DNA from 3 places in the Blautia sp. MB18-30 genome. Region 2 is predicted to be linked to each of the others. Evidence: riboswitches for the same ligand, from Rfam matches in the RefSeq annotation. Region 2 holds a riboswitch; each other region holds the start of a gene.
The links. Region 2 has a riboswitch for cobalamin ahead of nikB (nickel ABC transporter permease). Riboswitches for the same ligand answer to the same signal wherever they lie in the genome.
Positions count from the first base shown of each region.

Region 1: linked by a shared signal. The riboswitch ahead of NCY57_RS06410 (cysteine-rich small domain-containing protein) and the one ahead of nikB (nickel ABC transporter permease) in region 2 are both predicted to bind cobalamin.
Region 3: linked by a shared signal. The riboswitch ahead of NCY57_RS06475 (sirohydrochlorin cobaltochelatase) and the one ahead of nikB (nickel ABC transporter permease) in region 2 are both predicted to bind cobalamin.

Region 1 covers NZ_JAMOYY010000010.1:21,661-29,482, forward strand. Annotated here, with positions in the region: gene NCY57_RS06400 (glycyl radical protein) at 1-2,057, opposite strand, end outside; gene NCY57_RS06405 (phosphatase) at 2,412-3,128, shown strand; gene NCY57_RS06410 (cysteine-rich small domain-containing protein) at 3,235-3,522, opposite strand; cobalamin riboswitch at 3,791-3,960, opposite strand; gene NCY57_RS06415 (C40 family peptidase) at 4,192-5,652, opposite strand; gene NCY57_RS06420 (N-acetylmuramoyl-L-alanine amidase family protein) at 5,936-7,426, opposite strand; gene NCY57_RS06425 (diaminopimelate dehydrogenase) at 7,700-7,822, opposite strand, start outside.
Region 2 covers NZ_JAMOYY010000026.1:1,791-9,612, reverse strand. Annotated here, with positions in the region: gene hisIE (bifunctional phosphoribosyl-AMP cyclohydrolase/phosphoribosyl-ATP diphosphatase HisIE) at 1-535, shown strand, start outside; gene NCY57_RS11905 (M14 family metallopeptidase) at 686-1,645, shown strand; cobalamin riboswitch at 1,930-2,118, shown strand; gene nikB (nickel ABC transporter permease) at 2,303-3,241, shown strand; gene nikC (nickel transporter permease) at 3,242-4,072, shown strand; gene NCY57_RS11890 (ABC transporter substrate-binding protein) at 4,131-5,699, shown strand; gene NCY57_RS11885 (ABC transporter ATP-binding protein) at 5,714-6,499, shown strand; gene NCY57_RS11880 (ABC transporter ATP-binding protein) at 6,492-7,457, shown strand; gene NCY57_RS16830 (hypothetical protein) at 7,648-7,776, shown strand.
Region 3 covers NZ_JAMOYY010000010.1:37,055-44,876, reverse strand. Annotated here, with positions in the region: gene NCY57_RS06485 (DNA internalization-related competence protein ComEC/Rec2) at 1-1,170, shown strand, start outside; gene NCY57_RS06480 (NAD(P)/FAD-dependent oxidoreductase) at 1,260-2,639, shown strand; cobalamin riboswitch at 2,959-3,133, shown strand; gene NCY57_RS06475 (sirohydrochlorin cobaltochelatase) at 3,296-4,588, shown strand; gene NCY57_RS06470 (hypothetical protein) at 4,710-5,609, shown strand; gene NCY57_RS06465 (ABC transporter substrate-binding protein) at 5,606-6,751, shown strand; gene NCY57_RS06460 (FecCD family ABC transporter permease) at 6,848-7,822, shown strand, end outside.

The sequences.
Region 1 (7,822 bases), on a different contig from region 2:
CCTCTCGGGTTCATATATTTCTGAAGCGGCTTGGTGTAAGTATAAGCCACATCTCTTGCAAAATAATCCACATCCGGGATATCGTTTCCAAACTTCGGAACCTCCTCGATCATCTTGTGGATCTCTTCGAATCTTGCTTTCTTCTCCGGAGATGGCTCTGTTCCGAGAGCTGCTGTCATAACAGCTGTTGCGGTCTGCTCATTTACGCTGATGCCATTCTCCTGAAGCTTCTGCATAACGATGGTGGTGATATCTGCTGCAGACTGTGCATCGATACCCTTGCCGTAGTTCCATGCCAGAGCCTCCTTCAGCTCTTCCATGGTCATCTTCTTTTCTTCATATACAAGTTTGCGGATCGCATACAGAGAATCTGCCATGTTTGCAATACCAAATCCCTGAGGACCTGTAAAGTTATAAACAGCTCCGCCTTCCTGAACGGATTTGCCTCGTTTCAGGCAGTCATCCACCATACAGGAAAGGAATGGAAGCGGACATCTCTCCGCATGTGCCACATCAATGGCATTATCAGCATTTACAAGCAGGGAAATGAAATATTCCATCTGTTTCTTATATGCATCATAGAACTCATCGAAGCTCTTCATCTCTGTGACATCGCCGGTCTGGACACTGATCTGTACCCCTTTGTCCATACCATTAGAGAAAACCATCTCCAGCGGACGGCACATGTTAAAGAATGCAGCGTCATGCCAGCCCTCTGTCTTACCTGCCTTCTGCGGTTCTACACAGCCGATGATGTTATATTCTCTGGCATCTGCAAGAGAAAGGCCGCGGTTCTGCAGTGCAGGAATGATAACCTCATCATTGTAATAAGCCGGAAGTCCGATTCCTGTTCTTGTAAGCTCTGCAGCCTTGATCAGGAATTCATGTGGTGATCCGTTCCATACTCTTACAGAAAGAGACGGTGCCGGAAGGTGCACATGCATAGACGCCTGGATGCACATAAAGGAGAGATCATTGGTCACATCCTCGCCATCCTTGTTCTGACCACCTGCGATCAGGTTCTGGAAAAGGCTGTAGCCTGCAAAGCCTTCTGCAGATGCAGCATCACGGCATTTATTCAGGTCGTTTAATTTTACCCATATACAGTCCATCAGTTCCTGGGCAAATTCTCTGGTAAGATTGCCTGCTTCCATATCACTCTTGTAATACGGATACATATACTGGTCAAAACGTCCCGGAGAAATAGAATGTCCGCTGCTTTCCATCTGGATCAGCTGCTGTACAAACCAGAAAGACTGGCACGCCTCATAGAAGTTACGGGCGCCCTTCGCCGGTACGCGTGTACAATTGGATGCGATCTGAAGGAGTTCCTGTTTTCTGGTCGGATCCTGACACTGATATGCCATCTGCTCTGCGAGCTCGGCATAACGATGTGCATAGTCAATAACTGCCTGACAGCTCATGATAACTGCTTCCAGGAAACGGGATTTCTTTGCGTAATCACCATCTCCTACATTACACTCATCCAGTTCCTTCTGAGCTTTGGCAATGATCCCTTCATAACCGATCGCCAGAACTTCTTCATATTTAACGGTTACGTGTCCTACACCATTGTAGAAATAGTTTCCAGGTGTAAAAATATTGTGGTCAATGGCAAGAATCGCTTCCGGTGCCATGTAGGATGTTGCAAGCTCACTGGTAGTCTTGCCTTTCCAGTATTTATGTACCTCACGGAGCTCCGCCTTGGTTTCCTCCGCAATATAAAATGGATCGGCTGTTCTGGTAGCCACTGTATCCAGCTCATCCTCCAGCCACTGGAAAGAATACTCCGGAAACGTCTGACATCCTCTCGGCGCCAAAGTGCTGCTTCCAACGATCAGCTCCTCATCACGGATGATGATCGGAATGTTGTGCAGGATGTGGGCAAATGCCTTGGCTCTGCGGGTGATGATCGGCTCGTCTTCTGTTGCTTTGTAAGACTCTGTGATCAGTTTTGCTCTGGCAGATTCGATCACCGGCATCTTTGCATAAAGATTATCTACAAGATGTGTGATCCTGTCTGTTTTCGGAACATCTGCTATATGAAATTTCTCCATGATTCTCCTTTCTCATAACCGGTTGTTTCTGATGATCTGTCTGCCTCTACGCTTCCAGAACCGCTCCTGTCCGGCTATGTGCTCATGTAGTTTTATTATACCTTACCCCTACTTCGATGTCAACGAAATCCAACATGTGTTTCTAGCTGTTTTTGTGGTTTTTATCGGTTGCGCCCTGTTGATTTTATTTGTTTTTTGTATTTTTATGTTTTTCTCTATTGACTTTGTTTTTCTGCTCTGCCATACTTGGATTTATATAGGAATTCCTTTGTTTTTCAGAAAAAATTTATGCAAAGTGGACATTCGTATTCCGCTCTGTCACATGTTCTCAAACAGTAAAAGAGGTGTATTTTTATGTATCTTTCTGATATGCATACCCACTCCATCGCCAGTGGTCACGGCACGGAATGTACCATCACCAACATGGCACGCGCAGCTGCCGAGAAAGGTCTCCGGCTTCTCGGGATCACTGATCACGGTCCCGGCACTCTGGCAGCCGGAACTTCCTCCTATTTCCGCAGCCTTACCTATTCTCCCAAAAAACATTTCGGTGTAGAATTACTCTACGGAATTGAACTGAATATCCTTGACCGCAGCGGAACGGTAGATTTAGATCAGGAATTATTATGTAAACTTGATTACGCCATTGCCAGCATGCATGCCTGGAATTACCGCTGCGGTACCAGAGCCGAAAACACAGAAGCTTTTATCAATGTAATGAAAAACCCCTGTGTAAAGATCCTCGGACATAGTGATAACACTCATTACCCGGTTAATTATGATGCGCTTGCAAGGGCTGCCAGGGAAACCGGCACGATCTTTGAGATCAACGAAGCTTCTCTTGCACCTTATGGCTATCGTGGCGACACAAGAGAAAACTGTTTCGAGATCCTTCGATGTTGCCGCAAATATGATCTGCCGCTGCTTCTTTCCAGTGACAGCCATGGCCCGGAGCATATCGGAGATTTTACCTGTGCTGCTGAGTTTGTTCATCAGGCCATGTTTCCGGAACAGCTGATCCTCAACAACCAGATTCCCAGACTCAAGGTTTTTCTCCAAACCAGAGAATGATCTTCTGTATCTTTTCCGACAGATAACAGATATTGTCCCCCAAAACAAAACAGGCCAGTTCAAACACAGGAATATACATTTTCCTGTATCTGAACTGGCCTGTTTTTTATTTTTCCCGCTGCTTCCGTACAATTTCCGCAAGCTCGCTATATTTACCTGTAACATATCCAAAATTTTCTCTTCTGTGAGGAAGCTTGCATTCGGTGCAATCTTTGATCCCGCTTTCCGTAAAGCGGAAATTACCACCACATTTATCTCCCAGTGCATATAAAGGGCAATAGCAGAACAGACAATTAAAATTCTCCGGATTTGCTCCTTTATGGCACGGAAAATACTCACAGTTTTTGTGGCTGAAGTAAGAGTATTCTTTGCCTTCCCAGTATGGTTTCTCCATGGCTCTTTTCTCCTCTCCTGACATAACCACACATAATTTTTTCCTATAAAAAAAGAGGTAGCGATGCCACCCCGGGGTAGAAATATAATCCGTTCATGAGTGCGCGGAGGGAACGAATGTATCCGGAGTAGTATCGCCTGCCATTTAATCATGTATAATTCATATGAACAGGCGCATTCCATAAAAAAATGCCTACTCTCGTAAAAAAGTAGACAACGTCCCAGGGGTGCGGAGTCCCTGAAATGGTTGTTACACTTTACACGGAAGTTTAACCTCGCCATAACAAGCAGGTTTCCTGGCTCCGGGATCATGGCTCCTCTCTCCTTCTCATACATACGTACAATGGACTATGAGATTCGCTCCTCCGTTACAGTGACCGGATCGCTCAGGTTTCACACCTGATTCCCTTTTCTGTGGACTTCTGATAATCAATATATAACTGTCAGCTATCCTCAGCACTTGCTATGTTCAATATGGAATTATACTGACATCATAATAACATCCTGTTAATTATATGTCAATACTGTTTTTAAAATTTATACATTTTTGAGCATATTTTGTTGCTGTTCATTCCGTTCCATGGGTTTTCAATATTTTTCCTGCCGTCAAAAACAGCCCGACAAACTGCTGTCGGGCTGCTGTATTTTTATTTTCTGTTGTACGTTCTTATTATACAAGACGTCTTACAGATACAATTGTTCTGTATGTAGCATCATTGCTAATCTTGATCCCGTCCTGAGAGTTCGATGCATGAACGATCTGGCCATTACCCATGTAAATAGCCACGTGCCCGCCATAGCAGATCAGATCTCCCGGCTGTGCATCTGCGTAGGATACTTCTGTACCTGCATTCTGCTGCTCATAGGAGGTTCTCGGAAGGCTGACTCCGAAGTTCGCATAGACACTCTGTACAAATCCGGAGCAGTCTGCACCATTGGTAAGGCTTGTTCCGCCCCATACGTAAGGATTCCCCACAAACTGTGTAGCATAATTCACAACAGAAGATCCGGAACCACTGCTGTAAGAAGAACTGTCACTGGCTGAGGATGTGTCCTCTTCATTAGATGTGTCCTCTGCACTTTCTTCAGATGCATCTGTGCTGTTATCGTAATCTGCGTCTGCATTATCCTCTGTATTCTCAGTATCCTCGGACGCATCATCATTCTCACCATTGTCTGCATCTTCATCCACAGCCTCGGTGTCATCTTCAGCAGTATCCTCATCTGCATTCTCGATCACGTCGCCGTCCTCATCGTACTGTCCGTCTTCGCTCTCGTCCGCCTCATCCTGCTGTGCTTCCTGCTCTGCCTGGCGTCTTGCTTCCTCTTCTGCCTCAGCCTGCGCTCTCGCTGCTGCTTCAGCCTCGGCCTGACGTCTTGCCTCTTCCTCTGCTGCAATACGCTCAGCCTCTAATCTCTGAAGCTCTGCAGTCTGCTCTGCAAGAAGGTTGGCATAATCTGTAGCCTGCTGCTGTGCGTAGGCAATCTCATTATCATAATCTGCGGATGTGGCACGCTTCTCATCCAGCTGTGCCTGCAGGTTCTGGGACTCTGCCTCATATTCCTGCTTCATTCCCTCCAGCTCTGCCTTCTCCTGTGTGTACTGTGCCTCCAGGTTTGCCACCTGCTGGATCGTATTGGAATATTTTTCAAGACTCTTACGGTCCTGCTCATAAGTTTTCTGTGTGTACTCTGCTCTTGTAAGAAGGTCAGACAGGTTCTCTGCATTCAGCATCATCTGGAACCATGCATCGTCTCCACCCTTCTCATAGAGATACTGGATACGTTTCTTCATTGCCTCATACTGTTTCTGCTTGGCATTTTTGGCCTTCTCAAGGTTGGTCTGTGTAGATGCAATGTCGGCTTCCTTATTGGAGATATCTCCCTCCAGTGTCTGGATCGAAACCATCACGTTTACAAGATTGGCATCAAGAGTTGAAATCTCGCCTTCAATCTGTGACTTCTGTGAGGAAAGCTCATCCAATCTGGAATAAGTCGCATTCAGCTGTTCGTTGGTCGCATCCATCTCCTGCTGAAGCGCTGCCTCATCTTCTCTTGTTGCGCTTACGCTGACTACCTGTGCTCCGCTGATGATGAGCGCCAGTGTCAGACATAATATCCTTTTCTTCATGACTGTTCACCCTCGCAATCTGATTCTAATTTAATACAGCGGATCTGACCATCCGCTTCGTTGGTTTTCTTTGTAATACTTTTGCAATATCTTGTTTCAATCTTTTTATATATTAACACAGTGTTATTTGGATTGCAAGGATTTTCTATTAATTAGTTTAAAACTTTGTAACATTTATTAATGATTTTGACATTAAAAAAGGAGAACCCGGGTTATCTCAGGTTCTCCTCTCACGTTTCTTATTGCTATTTGTTACATACAAATTTCTTTCAGCACATCCTGATCAGAACAGATCTGCAAGGATCTGATTGGCTGTCTTGTTCAGATATCCGTTGGGATCGGAAAGAGTGCTTCTGTTCCATCTGAAGTATGCACCGTTTCGGATATAGTTACCACTGGATTCATGATAGTCATATTTGCTGGCTCCAGGATACCTAGACATATAAGTTTCTGCCAGCTTGATCGCCTGGCTTCCGTAAGTTCCGCTTGGTGTCGGTGTTCCGGAAATCTGTACGCCGGCATTCGGTGTACAGTGGAGGATCACAACACTCTTATCGGAACACTGTCCGAGAACGATCCAAGTATGTCCGCTGTTGTATCCGATATCTCCCGGATAAAGCTTCCAGTTTGAGCTTGCCAGCTGAGACTGGGAAACAACGGTACCCATTCCCTTGCCGGAATACAAAGATCCAAGATTTCCGGAAACATCCGTGTACATAGGTCCACCGGATCTGCTCTGCATGATCTGATATACAGACCATCCTACAAAGCCGGAGCAGTCAAGGCCCTTCTGTTCTGTAGCTTCACTGAGATCCATATAATATCTGTAATTATAGGAGCTGGAATTGCTGTCATACCACTGTTTCCATTTTGGACTGATGCCCTTTCTGGTCGCATCTGACCAGTTGTGGCCGCCGCCCCATACGTAAAGAGTCTTTCCTACCGGAAGTAATGCATTGGCAAGGAAATTCTTGATGGTCCTGGAGCTTGTAACTGTAGTAGTGCTTGGATTGGTATCCAGGACACCGTTGCTGCCAAATGTATACTTCTTGCCATCGATCGTCTTCGTTCCCGTAGCCATGACACCGGTTGACGGATCGAAATAATATTTATATCCTTTTTTGGAATTTGTGACCCAACCGGTAGCCATCACGCCGCTCTTGCTGTAAAAATAATAGGTATCGCTGCCGATCTTCTTGAAGCCCTTATACATAGCTCCCGTGTTTGGATCAAAATAACGCTTCTGCTGTTTCTTATTCGTTGCCCAGCCCTTTGCCATAAAGCATTTGCTGGTAAAATATCTGGTCACATTCTTCTTGTCTGTAAGGAATACACTTCTGGCTGCAGCACCACTGCCTCTGTAAAAATAATATTTCTTATTACTGATCGTGGCCCATTTCGTTGTCATATATCCGCTGGTGGGATTAAAATAGCGGGTATTGTTCTTACTGTCTGTAAGCCAGCCTGTTGCCATATAGCCCTTGGCACCGTTGACATTATAAAAATATCGTTTGCCCTTGGAATCCTTAGCCCAACGCTTCATCTGCACGCCTGTGGATTTATTAAAAAAATATTTCTTCCCGTTCAGTGTAAGCCAGCCTTTTACCTTCTGGCCGTTCCGATAATAATAGGACTTTCCTTTTTCTGTCTTAAAGCCGTTTTTGGTCGCAGCCTGTACATCTGTTGCCGTTGTATGTACAGTTGCTCCGGCTGCAAAGAACATCAGAACAAAAAAAAGTCCCCAGAGTTTCCATTTTCTGCTTAATTTTCGCATACATACCTTCCTTTGATAGATAGATCATTGATATTTACTATTTCTTAAGTCCGACTGATCGTAAACGTTACAATTTTGTTACAATTTTACGTCCATATTATATAACATTCTTTACGGTCCGTCAACTCTTTCCTTTTCTTTCAGAAAAATCATCATCCAGGTATTACCAATGTTGATTTTATGCAGAAAAAAGCCCCGAAACATCAGAAATATTCACCGATGCTCCGGGGATATGATCCTTTATGCAGTTTTGCTCCTGTCTGTTACGGATCCTTACAGAAATTTTTTGCGAAGCTCTGCCCCATCAAGGGCACTTAAATATGCAGGTGCAACATCAAATACTGTCTTGCATCCCTTCTGTCCTTCCTGGTTCATGCGGTATGCAGCTCTTGCATA
Region 2 (7,822 bases):
GATGCTGGCCTATATGAATGAGCTTGCTTTTAACACAACATTGAAGCTTGGAAAAATGACATACTGGAGTCGCAGCCGGAATGAGCTCTGGACCAAAGGTCTGACATCCGGACACGTACAGTATGTAAAGTCTCTTACTATTGACTGTGATAATGATACGATCCTTGCCAAAGTGGAGCAGATTGGCGCAGCCTGCCATACAGGAAACCGTACCTGTTTCTTCAAACCGCTGCTGAAAAAAGAGTACGATGATACCAACCCACTTCACGTGTTCCAGAATGTGTATGATGTGATCACTGACCGAAAAGAACATCCAAAGGAAGGTTCCTATACCAATTATCTTTTTGATAAGGGAATTGACAAGATTTTGAAAAAAGTCGGTGAAGAATGCACAGAGATCGTCATTGCAGCCAAAAATCCGGATAAAGAAGAGATTAAATACGAAATTTCAGATTTTCTTTATCATATGATGGTACTCATGGTGGAAAAAGGAGTCAGCTGGGAAGAAATCACCAAAGAATTGGTAAAAAGATAAATTATATAGCATTCAAGAAAAAAGCTTTTGTACGTCGGATCAGAATGAACGGTTACGAAAGCTTTTTTCTGATATGTACAATTTCGGTTAGGCATGATATACTTATCGTCAAAAGTGCGGAAATATAAAAAAGGAAAAGGGAAACAACCAATGATCAAAATTGATGACTGGGTGATTGAAAAAGGAGAGAAGGCACAGGGGAAAATTAAGATCACAGGATACGGCATAGCAATGCCGGCAACTGTGATATGCGGAGTGAAAGACGGACCGACGATACTGATCACAGCGGGAATACACAGTGCGGAGTATGTAGGAATCCAGGCGGCAATGGAACTTGCAAAAGAATTTCAACCGGAAGAACTGAAGGGAAATGTGATCATCGTTCCACTGGTCAATGTCAGTGGCTTTGAGCATCGCACCATGAGTCTGGTCTATGAGGATGGCAAGAACCTGAACCGCGTTTTCCCCGGAGATCCTGAGGGAACAGCTGCAGATCGTATTGCCTATGCTATAGTGACAAAGCTTTTTTCCATAGCAGATTATTATATCGACCTGCATAGCGGAGATGGGTTCGAACAGCTTCATCCCTATGTTTATTATGTAGGGGTTGTAGATGAAAAGACAGCAGAGAAATCATTACATATGGCACGGCATATCGGCGTAAAATATGTGGTCCGTTCCACAACCGCCACAGGTGGCGCCTACAATTATGCTTCTTCTCTTGGAATTCCAAGTATTCTCATCGAAAGAGGCGGACACAGCTACTGGACCTGGGAGGAAGTAGAACAGGATAAAAGAGACGTCCGTCACCTTGTTTTTCATCTCCAGGGAAAGAAATGTCATGGTCTGAAGCATTACCGTCAGATGCTTTTGGAAAATGTAGTCTATGAATATGCGCCGTATACCGGATGCTGGTATCCATCCAAGAAGCCTGGAGAGTACTTCTTTAAGGGAGAAGAATTGGGTGAACTGAGAGATTACTATGGAAATTTACTTTACACATCTATTGCAACTGAAAACGGAGTCGTACTTTATCAGACAGCCAGTCTGAACATTATTGAAGACGGACCAATGATCGCATATGCAGCGATCACGGAGACTCTGACCTGATAGTAAACAACCTTTTCAGAACGCTTCTGTCTGAAATCATATTGAAACAGTAAGAAAACCGGGTTTTACCATTTGCTATTCTATTTGTAAAAATAGCGAGGTAAAATCCGTGTTTTTTTAGCAGATCAGATAAATCCAATTGTCAAATCCCCCATGGGGGATATATACAATTCAAGCATCTTTAACAAAATTTATGAGTTTTCTAAAAATATAACATTTTTCCATAGACATAAACTATAGTTTTATCATATAATGTTTCAGTAATTTGACAGCATTTGCTGATTTTCACATCAGCCGTTGTAAGTTCTGAGAGGATTAATAGGGAAACCGGTGTAAATCCGGTACGATCCCGTCACTGTAAGGGGAAATCCTCAGACAAAGTACCACTGGTCGAGTGCGTGAGAAATAGACCGGGAAGGTGTCTGAGGGTAAGGATCCTAAGTCAGGAGACCTGCTTGCAATTGTTTTAAAATGATTCTTACGGAAGATAGGAAGCATATTTATTTTGTGTGCCCGTATTTCGTCACGGGCTTTTTTCGTGCAAATTTTCTAAAATTCCATGCATATTCTGCATATTAAGAATCCAATAGTTTCTTTTATCTAACTAAATTAAAACGGCAATGTTAAAATCGCATCAAATGAGGAAAGGAGTAAAACGTGACAAAGAAACAAGTAGGAAAAAGATTTCTCCAGATCATCATTGTATTATTTGGAATCAGCTTTTTCACATTTGGACTGACCTACCTGTCACCTGGTGATCCTGCGGAGATCATGCTGACAGAGTGTGGTAATCTTCCTACACCAGAGCTTCTGGAACAGACAAGACATGAGCTTGGCCTTGATCAGCCCTTTCTCGTGCAGTATGGTTCCTGGCTGAAGGGTGTTGTTACAGGAGATATGGGACAGTCCTATTCTTTCAAAATGCCGGTAACAGATAAACTGGTATCCTGTTTCTGGCCGACGCTGAGGATGTCGTTGCTGGCACTTCTGATGATGGTCATTATTTCCATACCGCTTGGAATCCTGGCCGCTGTATATCAGAACAAATTCCCGGATTATTTTGTGAGAGGAATTACCTTTGTGGGAGTATCTGTTCCAAGCTTCTGGCTGGGCCTGATCCTTCTCAGCATCTTTGGTGTTCAGCTTCGCTGGATCAATGTTGCAGGAGGCAGTACGGATTTTAAATCCATGATCCTCCCGGCGCTGACTCTTGCACTTGCCATGTCTGCAAAATATACCAGACAGGTAAGAAGTGCAGTGCTGGAGGAACTTCATCAGGATTATGTCACAGGTGCAAGAATGCGTGGAATCAAGGAAAGCGTCATTCTCTGGAAACACGTCCTTCCTAATGTTATGCTTCCGCTGGTAACGCTGTTGGGACTTTCCCTTGGAAGTCTTCTGGGAGGTACTGCAGTTGTAGAGATCATTTACAACTGGCCTGGAATGGGAAATATGGCAGTAAAGGCGATTTCCTGTCGTGACTATCCTCTTGTACAGGGCTATGTACTTTGGATCGCGATCCTGTACATGTGCATCAACCTGCTTGTGGATCTGTCCTATACTTATCTCGATCCAAGACTTAAGGAGGATAGATAATTGAAAAAGGTATTACGAACATTCAAAGAAAATAAACAGTTCACTCTTTTCTTCATTCTGGGTCTCGTGGTGATCGGAATTGCGATCTTTGCGCCGCAGCTCTCACCATATGATCCACTGAATGCAGTTATGACCGAATCACTGCAGGAGCCAAGCTCCGCTCATCCGTTCGGAACGGATAAGCTTGGACGAGATCTTCTTTCCCGTGTTATCTTCGGAACAAGAACCTCTCTGATCATGACCTTATGTCTGGTTGCAGTGATCTTTGTCATCGGTACATTTTTAGGAGTTATTGCCGGATATTTCGGCGGCGTTGTGGATGCAGTGATCATGCGTATCGCAGATATGATGATCTCCTTCCCTGGGCTTGTACTGGCCATTGCCATTGCCGGTATGCTTGGACCAAACCTGGTCAATGCCGTTATTTCCATTGCGGCTGTAAGCTGGACAAAATATGCCCGTCTTGCACGAAGTATGGTCTTGAAAGTCAAGAAGAGTCTTTACATAGAGGCAGCTATAGTAAACGGAACAAAGACCTGGAAAATTCTTCTTGTACACATTCTTCCCAACATGGTAACCCAGATGGTGGTAACTGCGGCAGCAGATATCGGAACTATGATGCTGGAGCTGGCTTCCCTTTCATTCCTGGGATTTGGTGCAACTGCGCCGACACCGGAGTGGGGACTGATGCTGAATGAAGGAAGAACCTACATGGCAAAGGCGCCATGGCTTATGATCTACCCTGGTATCGCTATCGTGATCTGTGTTGTTGTTTTCAACATGCTTGGAGACAGCATCCGTGATGTACTGGATCCGCGCCAGGATCAATAAAACAACTCTGTAACAAACCAACACCATATAATCAGTATATTATCTTTAGGAGGATGAAATGAGAAATAATGTAGTTAAAAAAGTGCTGGCTGCTACACTTGCATGTATGATGACCCTTTCAATGGCAACAGTGGCTCAGGCAAAAGGTGACAAAAAAAGTGATAAGGAAATCACCATCGGAGTAACAAGCTTTGCAGATACACTGGAGCCGACAGAGCAGTATTTTAGCTGGGTTGTATCCCGTTATGCGATCGGCGAGTGCCTCACAAAATTCGATGAGAACGGTGAGATCGTTCCATGTCTTGCGGAAGAGTGGGAAAACAGTGACGATGGAAAAACATGGACCTTCAAGATCCGTGAGGGCGTAAAATTCTCCAACGGTGACGACATGACACCGGAGATGGTAAAAGCCTCCATCGAACGTACCGCTGAAAAGAGTGACCGTGTTCCGGAATTCTTTGATCTCGACAGCCTCGAGGTTGACGGACAGAACCTGATCTTCCATCTGAACAGAGCAAATGCAAACATGGCCGGATGCCTTGCAGACCCGCTGTTTCTGATCGTAGATACAAATGTAGATGATTCTACATTTGCCATGGAAGGACCGATCTGTACAGGACCTTATGCAGTAGAGTCCTTCAGCCCGACGGATTCCTGTATCGTAGTAAAAAATGAGAACTACTGGGATGGAGAAGTTCCCCTTGATAAAGTTACACTGAAATGTGTGGATGACCAGACAACACGTTCCATGGCTCTTCAGACAGGTGAGATCGATATCGCTTACAACCTGAAAACAGAGAACCTGGTTGAGTTTGAGGGAAATGACAATTACGACATCCAGGAGCTTCAGTCTCTTCGTTCCACCTATGCATTCATGAACCAGAACGAGGATCATGCACTCAGCGATAAGGCTCTTCGCCAGGCACTTCTTCGTGGTCTTGACAAGGAAACATACTGCAACACTCTTCTTGAGGGTGGTGCAACAGCTGGTAAAGCACCGGTTCCTCCAACACTTGACTTTGGATTCGATGATCTGAAGGATGAGAATTCCTATGATCCGGACAGCGCAAAGAAGATCCTTGATGAGGCCGGATACAAAGATGTTGACGGTGACGGATTTGTAGAAACTCCTGACGGAGATCCTCTTGTTCTTGATTTTGTTATCTACACAAGCCGTGCCGAGCTTGGTGTATACGCACAGGCAGCACAGGCCAGTCTGAAGGAGATCGGTATCAACGTAAACTTGAATACAGTAAGTTATGAGACACTTCTTGACATGAGAGATTCCGGTCAGTATGACCTTCTGATCTGGAACGTGCTGGTAGCAAACACTGGAGACCCTGAGAACTACTTAAGAGAGAACTGGTACAGCTCCTCTGCAAACAATACTGCAGGATACAATAACCCGGAGGTTGACAAGCTTCTTGACGAGCTTGCGCAGACATTTGATGAGGACAAGAGAAAAGATCTCATCATCGATATTCAGCAGGATATCATGGATGATGCTGCAACTGTATTCTTTGGTTATGAGACAACCTACCTCTTCTCCAACAAAAAGGTAACAGGTGTTAAGATGTATCCAATGGATTATTACTGGCTGACAAAGGATATCACTCTTGCCGAGTAAAGGAGCGCTTATTTATGCTTGAGATCAAGGATCTTTCCGTTCGGTACGGAAAACAGGCACCTACCATTGAACATTTCAACCTTTCCATGAAGAAGGGGGAGATCATCAGTGTGGTAGGCGAGAGTGGAAGTGGAAAAACAACCGTGATCCGTGCTGTCCTCGGCGCACTTGGCGGAGGTGGCCGGGTCAGCACCGGAGATATTCAGTTTCACGGACATTCTCTGCTTTCCAATACAAAGAATGAATGGAGAAATTTAAGGGGTACCCGCATTTCCATGATCTTCCAGGACTGCGGCGGAACTCTGAACCCTATCCGTAAGATCGGAAGTCAGTATGTGGAATATATCTGTACACATACAGATGTATCCAAAGCAGAAGCATGGAAGAAGGGATGCTCCATGCTTCAGAAAATGCGTCTTCCGGACGCGGAAAATATCATGAAAAGTTATCCTCACCAGCTTTCCGGTGGTATGCGCCAGCGAGTTGGTATTGCCATGGCCATGACTTTTAACCCGGAGCTGCTTCTTGCAGATGAGCCGACCAGTGCGCTGGATGTTACCACACAGGCACAGATCGTACGCCAGATGATGGAGCTTCGTGATGATTTCGGAACCGGTATCATCATTGTTACCCATAACATTGGCGTAGCAGCCTATATGGCTGATCAGCTTGTTGTTATGCAGAACGGAAAAGTTGTGGATCAGGGAACACGAGATGAGGTCATGGAGCATCCGACCAGTGACTATACAAAGAAACTGCTGGCTGCAGTGCCGGAAATGGAGGGACAGCGTTATGTTTAAGGAATCCGATATCGTACTCAGTGCAAAACATATCGTAAAACAGTTTCCTGCTTCCGGCGGCAGAACTTTAATAGCCTGCAACGATGTGAACCTGAACGTTTATAAAGGAAAAACTCTGGGAATCGTAGGAGAAAGTGGCTGCGGTAAATCAACCTTTGTCCGCATGGTCATTTCTCTTGACAAACCGACCAGCGGAGAGATCCTTTACCATGGAAAAAACCTCTCTGATCTTTCCAAAAAAGAAACCTGGCTGAACCGTCAGAACATGCAGATGGTCTTCCAGGATCCGCTGGCGTCCTTTGACCCGAAAATGAAGATCGTGGATATTCTCACAGAACCTCTGATCAATTACGGAAAGCTGAAAAGAAGCGAAAAGGAATCCAAGGCCAGAGAACTCCTGAAAATGGTAGAACTTCCTGAAGATTTTACAGACCGCTATCCCCATAACATGAGTGGTGGTCAGCGTCAGCGTATCAGTATTGCCCGGGCACTTTCCCTGGAGCCGGAGATCCTGGTATGTGACGAGGCTACCTCTGCACTCGATGTTTCCGTACAGGAATCCGTGATCCGTCTTCTGGTGCGTCTCCAGAAGGAGAAAAACATCAGCATGCTTTTTATCTGCCATGACCTGGCTCTGATCCGTTCCTTTGCTCATCAGATTGCTGTCATGTACCTCGGGAATATCGTGGAGGTAATTCCGGGAGAGGATGTTACGGAAAAGTCTCTTCATCCATATACACAGGCTCTTCTGGGGGCACAGTTTTCCATTCATATGGATCAGAACAAAAAGATCGAGAGCATCGAAAGTGAGGCCCCCAGCCCTCTGGATGTTCCTCATGGCTGTCCATTCCAGAATCGTTGCGAACACTGCATGGAGAAATGCAGGACGATCCGTCCTGTGCTCACAGAAGTAGAGTCCGGACATGAAGTAGCCTGCCATTATGTAACGGAAAAATAAGGAAATGCACAAAACAGTATGATTTTTAAAAACTTTAAAGTACTGGGCATTCTGCTGTTGTCGAAGACGGAGATATCCAATATACAATAGGTGTTGTAGTATATAATCAGGACAGCCCGGAAATGAACATGTTCATGAACTATTACAGAGAATAATCGCGCTGACAGGTGGTTCCTCCGCAGGAAACTACATGCATCTTCAGAAAACGATCGGTGTTCTGAAAGCTCTGGCTGAGAAGGAGGGGCTGACTTATTCCGAGGATGTTGAGAAGCTTGCATATACAGTGGAAGATGTGCAGAAGCGTATGGAAGAAAAATAAACAGAGATTTTGAAAAAGAGCTGGGCCGCCTTATATGGTTCAGCCC
Region 3 (7,822 bases), on a different contig from region 2:
GGAATGGCGGCGCTGCTACTGGGGATTTTCAGTATTCCTGCGGCAAAACTGGTAATCCTGCCGGCAAGGGTACTGCTGCTTTTTTATGAATATCTCTGCAGTCTGGCAGGAAGATCAGGATGGAGTACCTGGATCGGAGGGGAGCCGGAAATATGGCAGATTCTGGTATATTATGGCTTTTTGATCACAGTTCTGTTTATGGGGCAGTATATAAAAGAACAGCTCCGGAAGAAAAAAGCAGTCAGTGAGGAAACGGAGTTATCAGAGGAGCGGGCGGAAGCAGGTTGCCGGAAGCTACATGCTATCCGGATAACAGCCGGTATTTTTCTGGCAGTCGGAATCCTGATACTGGGATATCATCCAACAGGAAGTCTGAAGGTGATCTGCCTGGATGTAGGACAAGGTGACGGTATCCTTGTGGAGACTCCGGAGGATCACCATTTTCTGATCGACGGAGGAAGCAGCAGCCAGTCGGAGCTTGGAAGATACTGCCTTTTGCCGGCATTGAAAAGTCAGGGGATTTCCTGGCTGGATGGGATTTTTATTTCCCATACAGATCAGGATCACATCAACGGTGTGAAGGAGCTTCTGGAATATATGGGAAAAGGTCTTACAACCATCCGGGCCGGATATCTGATCCTGCCTGCCTGGGCGGAAAGACCAGATGCGTGGAGGGAGCTTGCAGAGGTAGCAAAAACAGCCGGAGTTAAGGTCATGACAGCAGGAAAAGGGGATGAGCTGCCTTGCGGCAAAGTATCTTTTTCTGTTCTGTGGCCGGAGAAAGATGCCACAGGAAAAGATGTGAATGAGGAAGCTATGGTGATGGAGTTGTCTTTTGGAGATTTTCAGATGCTTTTTACCGGAGATATCGGTGCAGATACGGAGAAAAAGCTTCTGGCAGCCGGGGGGCTTGAGGATGTTGACTGTCTGAAGGTGGGACATCACGGTTCCCGTTATTCTACCACAGAAGCATTTCTTGAGAAAATAAAGCCGGAAGTGGCGATCATTTCCTGTTCGCTCACTAACACCTACGGACATCCGTCACCGGAAACCGTAGAGCGGCTTAAAGCGGCCGGAAGTCAGGTGGAATACACCATGAAAAACGGTGCTATTACCGTGGAAACAGATGGAAAAAAGCTTAAGATCGGAAGGTTCCGAAAAAACAGGTGACTTTTGAACACACTTGTTGTAGAATAGACAGGGTTTATGCAAAAACAAAGTACTGAAAATGTGCAATACAAGATAAGGAGTTTTTATTTATGAAATATGATGTACTGATCGTAGGAGCAGGTCCCGGTGGAATCTTTGCGGCCTATGAACTGATGAATAATGATCCGGAGAAAAAGATCGCGGTTTTTGAAGCTGGTCATCCTCTGGAAAAAAGAAAATGTCCCATCGACGGAAAGAAAGTAAAATCCTGTATCCACTGCAAAACCTGTGCGATCATGAAGGGATTTGGCGGTGCAGGCGCTTTCTCCGACGGAAAATATAATATCACCAATCAGTTTGGCGGAACTCTGTACCAGCATATCGGCAAGGATACAGCCACAGAGCTGATGGAATATGTAGATAAACTGAACCTGATGCATGGCGGTGAGGGAACCAAACTTTATTCTACCACAAACAGCGAGATCCGTAAGCTCTGCCTTCAGAACGGCCTGCATCTTTTGGATGCATCAGTCCGCCATCTGGGAACAGATATCAACTATGTGGTGCTTCAGAACCTCTATGAAAAAATGAAAGACCATGTGGACTTCTATTTTGACGCATCTGTTGACAAAGTAGAAAAAACTGAAGACGGTTATGCAGTTTTTGTAGGAGATGAGCGTTACGAGGGAACTTACTGTATCATCTCCGCAGGACGAAGCGGAAGTAAATGGATGGAGACGGTATGTACAGAGCTTAAGATCCCGACTCTTTCCAACCGTGTGGACATTGGAGTCCGTGTGGAGCTTCCGGCAGAGGTTTTCAGCCGTCTGACAGATGAGCTTTATGAGAGCAAGATCGTTTACAGAACTGAGAAGTTTGAGGATATGGTCCGTACCTTCTGCATGAACCCGCGAGGTGTTGTCGTGAATGAAAATACCAACGGTATCATCACAGTAAACGGTCACAGCTACGAAGATCCGGCAAAGCATACCAACAATACAAACTTTGCCCTTCTGGTATCCAAGCATTTCTCAGAGCCGTTCCATGACAGCAACGGATACGGTGAGAGCATTGCAAGACTTTCCAATATGCTTGGCGGTGGTGTTATGGTACAGCGGTTTGGAGATCTGATCCGCGGAAGACGAAGCACAAAAGCCCGTATTGAGGAAAGTTTCGTAACACCTACACTTTCTGCGACACCGGGAGATTTAAGTCTTGTTATGCCGAAACGTATCCTGGATGGCATCATCGAGATGATCTATGCTCTGGATAAGATCGCACCGGGAACCGCAGATGATGATACTTTGCTTTATGGCGTTGAGGTTAAATTCTACAACATGGAGGTCGAGATCGACGAAAATCTGGAAACCTGCCACAAGGGTCTCTTTGTTATCGGAGACTGTAGCGGCGTGACCCATTCTCTGTCCCATGCATCTGCCAGCGGAATCTACGTAGCCAGATACCTGGAGCAGGAGTATTTTAACAGATAAACTGCAGAGCAGTTTATCTGTTATGAGCAAGTAGCGAAGCGGATTGCGAATATCCAGTGTAAGACAGTCCTTTTCTGATATCAGGGTGATGACAGAAAGGGGCTGTTTTTTATGCAGGATATGCATGAATATTGGAGAAAGTATTCTGATAATAACTGACAGATACAGGGAGAAAACCGGTTACTGTTCACTGGTAATATTTCGTGAGGTGTTTTTTGTGAGCGAAGATCACAGAAAACCGTGAATCGTCTGACATCAATCTTGACAAATTTGTGAGTTTGTGGTAAAAGTTAGATAACCAGGTAAAAGAAAATATGTGCAAATGTTATAATGATAAGGTTGCATCCAGTCGGATGTGCAAAAGAGAATCCGGTGAGAATCCGGAACGATACCGTCACTGTGAAAGGGGAGCTGCTTTTATAACCACTGGGAGACCGGGAAGGGAAAGCAGCGTGGAACCAAGTCAGGAGAACTGCCTTATTGTGAGATCCAGGGATTCGCGGTTTACGAATCGGTATTCTCCATAACAATACAGAACTTCTTTTTATGTATTTGTATTGCGCAGAGAATCATGTGTGAGCAGGCGGCCGCAGAGAGCTGCTGCTTTTTTGTACATATCAGTATTCTGGAAATACATGAAAAGAGGACAATGAGAAATGAAAAGAAAAACAATGTTAGCTCTGATGCTCGCAGTTTCCATGACATGCTCTATGGGTGCGGCTACAACAGCAATGGCAGCAGAGGATTCTGCTACAGAAGAGAACGCTGAGGCAGCTGATACCACAGAGGCTTCTGATGCAGATCAGGAAGCAGCAGATAATGTAGCAGCTCTGATCGACAAGATCTATGTACAGGAAAGAAACGACACAACAGATGAGGACTGCAAGGCAGCCAAAGAAGCATGGGATGCTCTGACAGATGCTCAGAAAGAACTGGTAGAGGGTGAGAATGCAGATCCGGATTATTTCGGACGTGACACAGGAGATGCTTCCAAGGACGATCCGCGTAACCAGGATGAGATCGGTGAGAATGAACTTCTTGTTGTAAGCTTTGGTACTTCCTTCAATGACAGCCGTGCAGAGGATGTCAAGGGAATCGAGGATGCTCTTGCAGAAGCTTATCCGGACTGGTCTGTAAGAAGAGCATTTACAGCACAGATCATCATCAACCATGTAGAGGCAAGAGATGATGAAGTGATCGATAACATGCAGCAGGCTCTTGACCGTGCAGTAGAGAATGGTGTTAAGAATCTGGTTGTACAGCCTACCCATCTGATGCATGGTGCTGAGTACGATGAGATGACAGAAGCGATCAATGGCTATAAAGATAAATTCGAGTCTGTAGCTATCGCAGAGCCAATGCTCGGTGAGGTTGGAGACGATGCAACTGTGATCAATGATGACAAGAAAGCCGTTGCTCAGGCGATCACAGATACGGCTTGCAAAGAGGCCGGATTTGACAGCATGGATGCAGCAGCTGAGGCTGGCACAGCATTCGTATTCATGGGACATGGAACATCTCATACAGCTAACGTTACATACGATCAGATGCAGACACAGATGGAAAACCTTGGATTGAAGAACGCATTCATCGGTACTGTAGAGGGTAAGCCGGAAGATACAGCCTGCGACAAGGTTATCGAGAAGGTAAAAGAAGCAGGATACAAGAACGTTGTTCTTCGTCCGCTGATGGTTGTTGCCGGAGACCATGCAAATAACGATATGGCCGGTGATGAGGAGGATTCCTGGAAGAGCCAGTTTGTAGCATCCGGAAACTTCGATAAGGTTGACTGCCAGATCGAGGGTCTTGGAAGAATCGAAGCAGTTGAGAAGCTTTATGTAGAGCATACAAAGGCAGCCATCGATTCTCTGGGAAGCACTGAGGAGTCCGCAGATTCTGATGCAGCAGCAGATACAGAGGCTGATTCTGCTGAGGAGTCCGCAGAATAATAAATATAAAAATATCTGAGTGAGTTCAGATACCTATAAGAAATCAATGTAACTGCCCGGAAAGATCAGGAAGACTGTTTTCCGGGCAGATTGCTGTATCTATGGAAGGGAGAAGATTATCATGAAAAAACGCTATGTAAACTTAATTCTTGCAATGGCAAGTGCATCAGTCCTGGTGCTGGGCTCTGTGCCTGCGATGGCAAAAACAGATGAAACAAAAACAGAGTCCGGTGAGGAAGCAGAAGCTTCCGAAGAAAAGGATACAGATGCAGCCAAAGCAGATACCCTGGAAGATGGCGTTTATACAGCAGAGTTTGGTACAGACAGCAGCATGTTTCATGTAAATGAGGCCAATGACAAAAAAGGAGAGCTCACGGTCAAAGATGGCAAAATGACCATCCACGTAAGTCTGGTTTCCAAGAAGATCGTTAACCTGTTTGCGGGAACTGCCGAGGATGCCCAGAAGGACGGAGCAGAGATCATTGAGCCGACCACAGATACAGTGAAGTACAGCGATGGTTATACAGAGGAGGTTTACGGATTTGATATCCCGGTACCGGCCATTGGTGAGGAATTTAACGTGGCGCTCCTGGGAGAAAAAGGCAAATGGTACGACCATAAAGTCAGCGTAAAGAATCCTGTAAAAACCTCTGACGACAAAAAATCCGAAGGGAAAAAACCGGAAGAGCTGAAGCTGGAGGACGGAACCTATGAGACGGATGTAACCCTTACAGGCGGAACAGGAAGAGCATCTGTAGAATCTCCAGCTAAAGTAGAGATCAAGGACAAAGAAGCTACGGCAACCATCATCTGGAGCAGTCCGAATTATGATTACATGATCGTGGACGGCGAAAAATATGAGCCGGTGAACAAAGACGGAAACTCCACATTTGAGATCCCGGTCACAGTCTTTGACGCAGAAATGGAAGTGACTGCAGATACTGTAGCCATGAGTACTCCTCACGAGATTGAGTATACCCTGAATTTTGATTCTTCGAGCATGAAAAAGGAAGAAAAATGAAAAAAATAATTTCATACATATTTCTGACGCTGACCCTGATCCTGGGGTGTGCTTTTGCAGTGCAGGCAGCAGAGACAGAACATAAGCCTGCGGATATTCCAGGCCTTACCTTTGACCACAGTATGGATCTTTCCTACGCAAAGGAATTTAATGTGGATTACTACAACGATGGCTATGCGCTGCTCACCATTGATCAGGAAGGACAGTTTCTTGTAGTTCCCGAAGGCAAGAAAGCACCGGAGGGGCTGGATCCTGACATTGCGGTTCTGCAGCAGCCCATAAACAATATCTATCTGGTAGCAACCTCGGCCATGGATCTTTTCCGCGCTATCGACGGGATTGACAGCATCAAGCTTTCCGGAACCAAGGAAGACGGATGGTATATCCAGGAAGCAAAGGACGCCATGGAACAGAAAAAGATGATTTATGCCGGCAAGTACAGTGCTCCGGATTACGAGCTGATCCTGAACGAGGGCTGTGACCTTGCCATTGAATCCACCATGATCCATCACAATCCGGAGGTACAGGAGAAGCTGGAGCAGTTCGGGATCCCTGTAATGGTAGAGCGTTCCAGCTATGAGAGTCATCCTCTTGGAAGGACCGAGTGGATGAAGCTTTACGCAGTTCTTCTGGGAAAAGAAGATGTAGCAGAAAAGGTTTTCAAAGAGCAGACGGACAAGCTGGATAAGGTTCTCACAGCAGATAAAACAGACAAGACCGTAGCGTTCTTTTATATCAACTCCGTAGGTGCGGTAAATATAAGAAAAAGTGGCGACTATGTTTCGGAAATGATCTCTCTCGCAGGAGGAAATTATGTTCCGGAGGATACGGGAGTAAATGACAATGCTCTTTCCACCATGAATATGCAGATGGAAGAGTTTTATGCCAAGGCGAAGGATGCAGACTATATCATCTATAACAGTACGATTGACGGGGAACTTAAGACCATTGATGAGCTTCTTTCCAAAAGTAAGCTTCTTGCAGATTTCAAGGCAGTGAAGAACGGAAATGTCTGGTGCACAGGCAAAAATCTCTTCCAGGAAACCACCGGACTTGGAACCATGATTGAGGATATCCACACCATGCTGACTACAGACGATGATTCTCTGGATGAGCTGACCTATATGCATAAACTAAAATAAATTCCAGTGTTCGCTTTAACTCCTTTGCCGGTTTCCACCTGTGAGCAGGAAACGAAAGGACAGGATAACAAAACAGAAGAGGAGTGTACCAGAAAAATGAATGACAGAAAACGCGCAGTCCGATACGGGATCTCTTTTGTGATCCTTGCGGTACTTTTGATCTTTTTATTTATATGGAATGTAAATTCAGGAAGTATCCACCTCTCTGTGAAGGAGATCCTGAATATCATATTCCGGCATCAGGGAGATGAAACTTCTTATAATATCGTCTGGGAGATCCGTCTTCCCAGGATACTGGCAGTTATCATCCTTGGCGGAGCACTTTCTGTTTCCGGATTTTTGCTGCAGACCTTTTTTAACAATCCTATCGCGGGACCCTTTGTACTGGGAATCTCTTCCGGTGCCAAGCTGATCGTGGCGCTTCTGATGATCTTTTTTTTAAGCAGATCGGTGTCCATCGGTTCCGGTGCCATGATCCTGGCTGCTTTTGCAGGCTCAATGATCTCCATGGGCTTTGTGCTCCTTGTGGCAAAAAAAGTCCACAATATGTCCATGCTGGTCATCAGTGGTGTTATGATCGGCTATATCTGTTCGGCCATCACAGACTTTGTGGTGACCTTTGCAGATGATTCCAACATAGTCAATCTTCACAATTGGTCATTGGGAAGCTTTTCCGGTATGACCTGGGGAAATGTGCAGACTATGGCTGTTGTGGTACTTCTTACTATGGTGATCGTATTTTTTATGTCAAAACCGATCAGCGCCTATCAGCTGGGGGAGACTTACGCGCAGAATATGGGAGTTAATATCAAGGCTTTCCGGATACTTCTGATCCTGCTTTCCAGTATTCTTTCTGCCTGTGTGACCGCTTTTGCAGGGCCGATCTCCTTCGTGGGGATCGCTGTGCCTCATATTGCAAAAAGTCTCCTGAAGACTGCCAAACCCCTGCTTGTGATCCCGGCCTGTTTTCTGGGCGGTGCAGTGTTCTGCCTGTTCTGTGACCTGATCGCAAGAACTGTATTTGCACCGACGGAGCTGAGCATCAGTTCTGTGACAGCAGTTTTCGGAGCA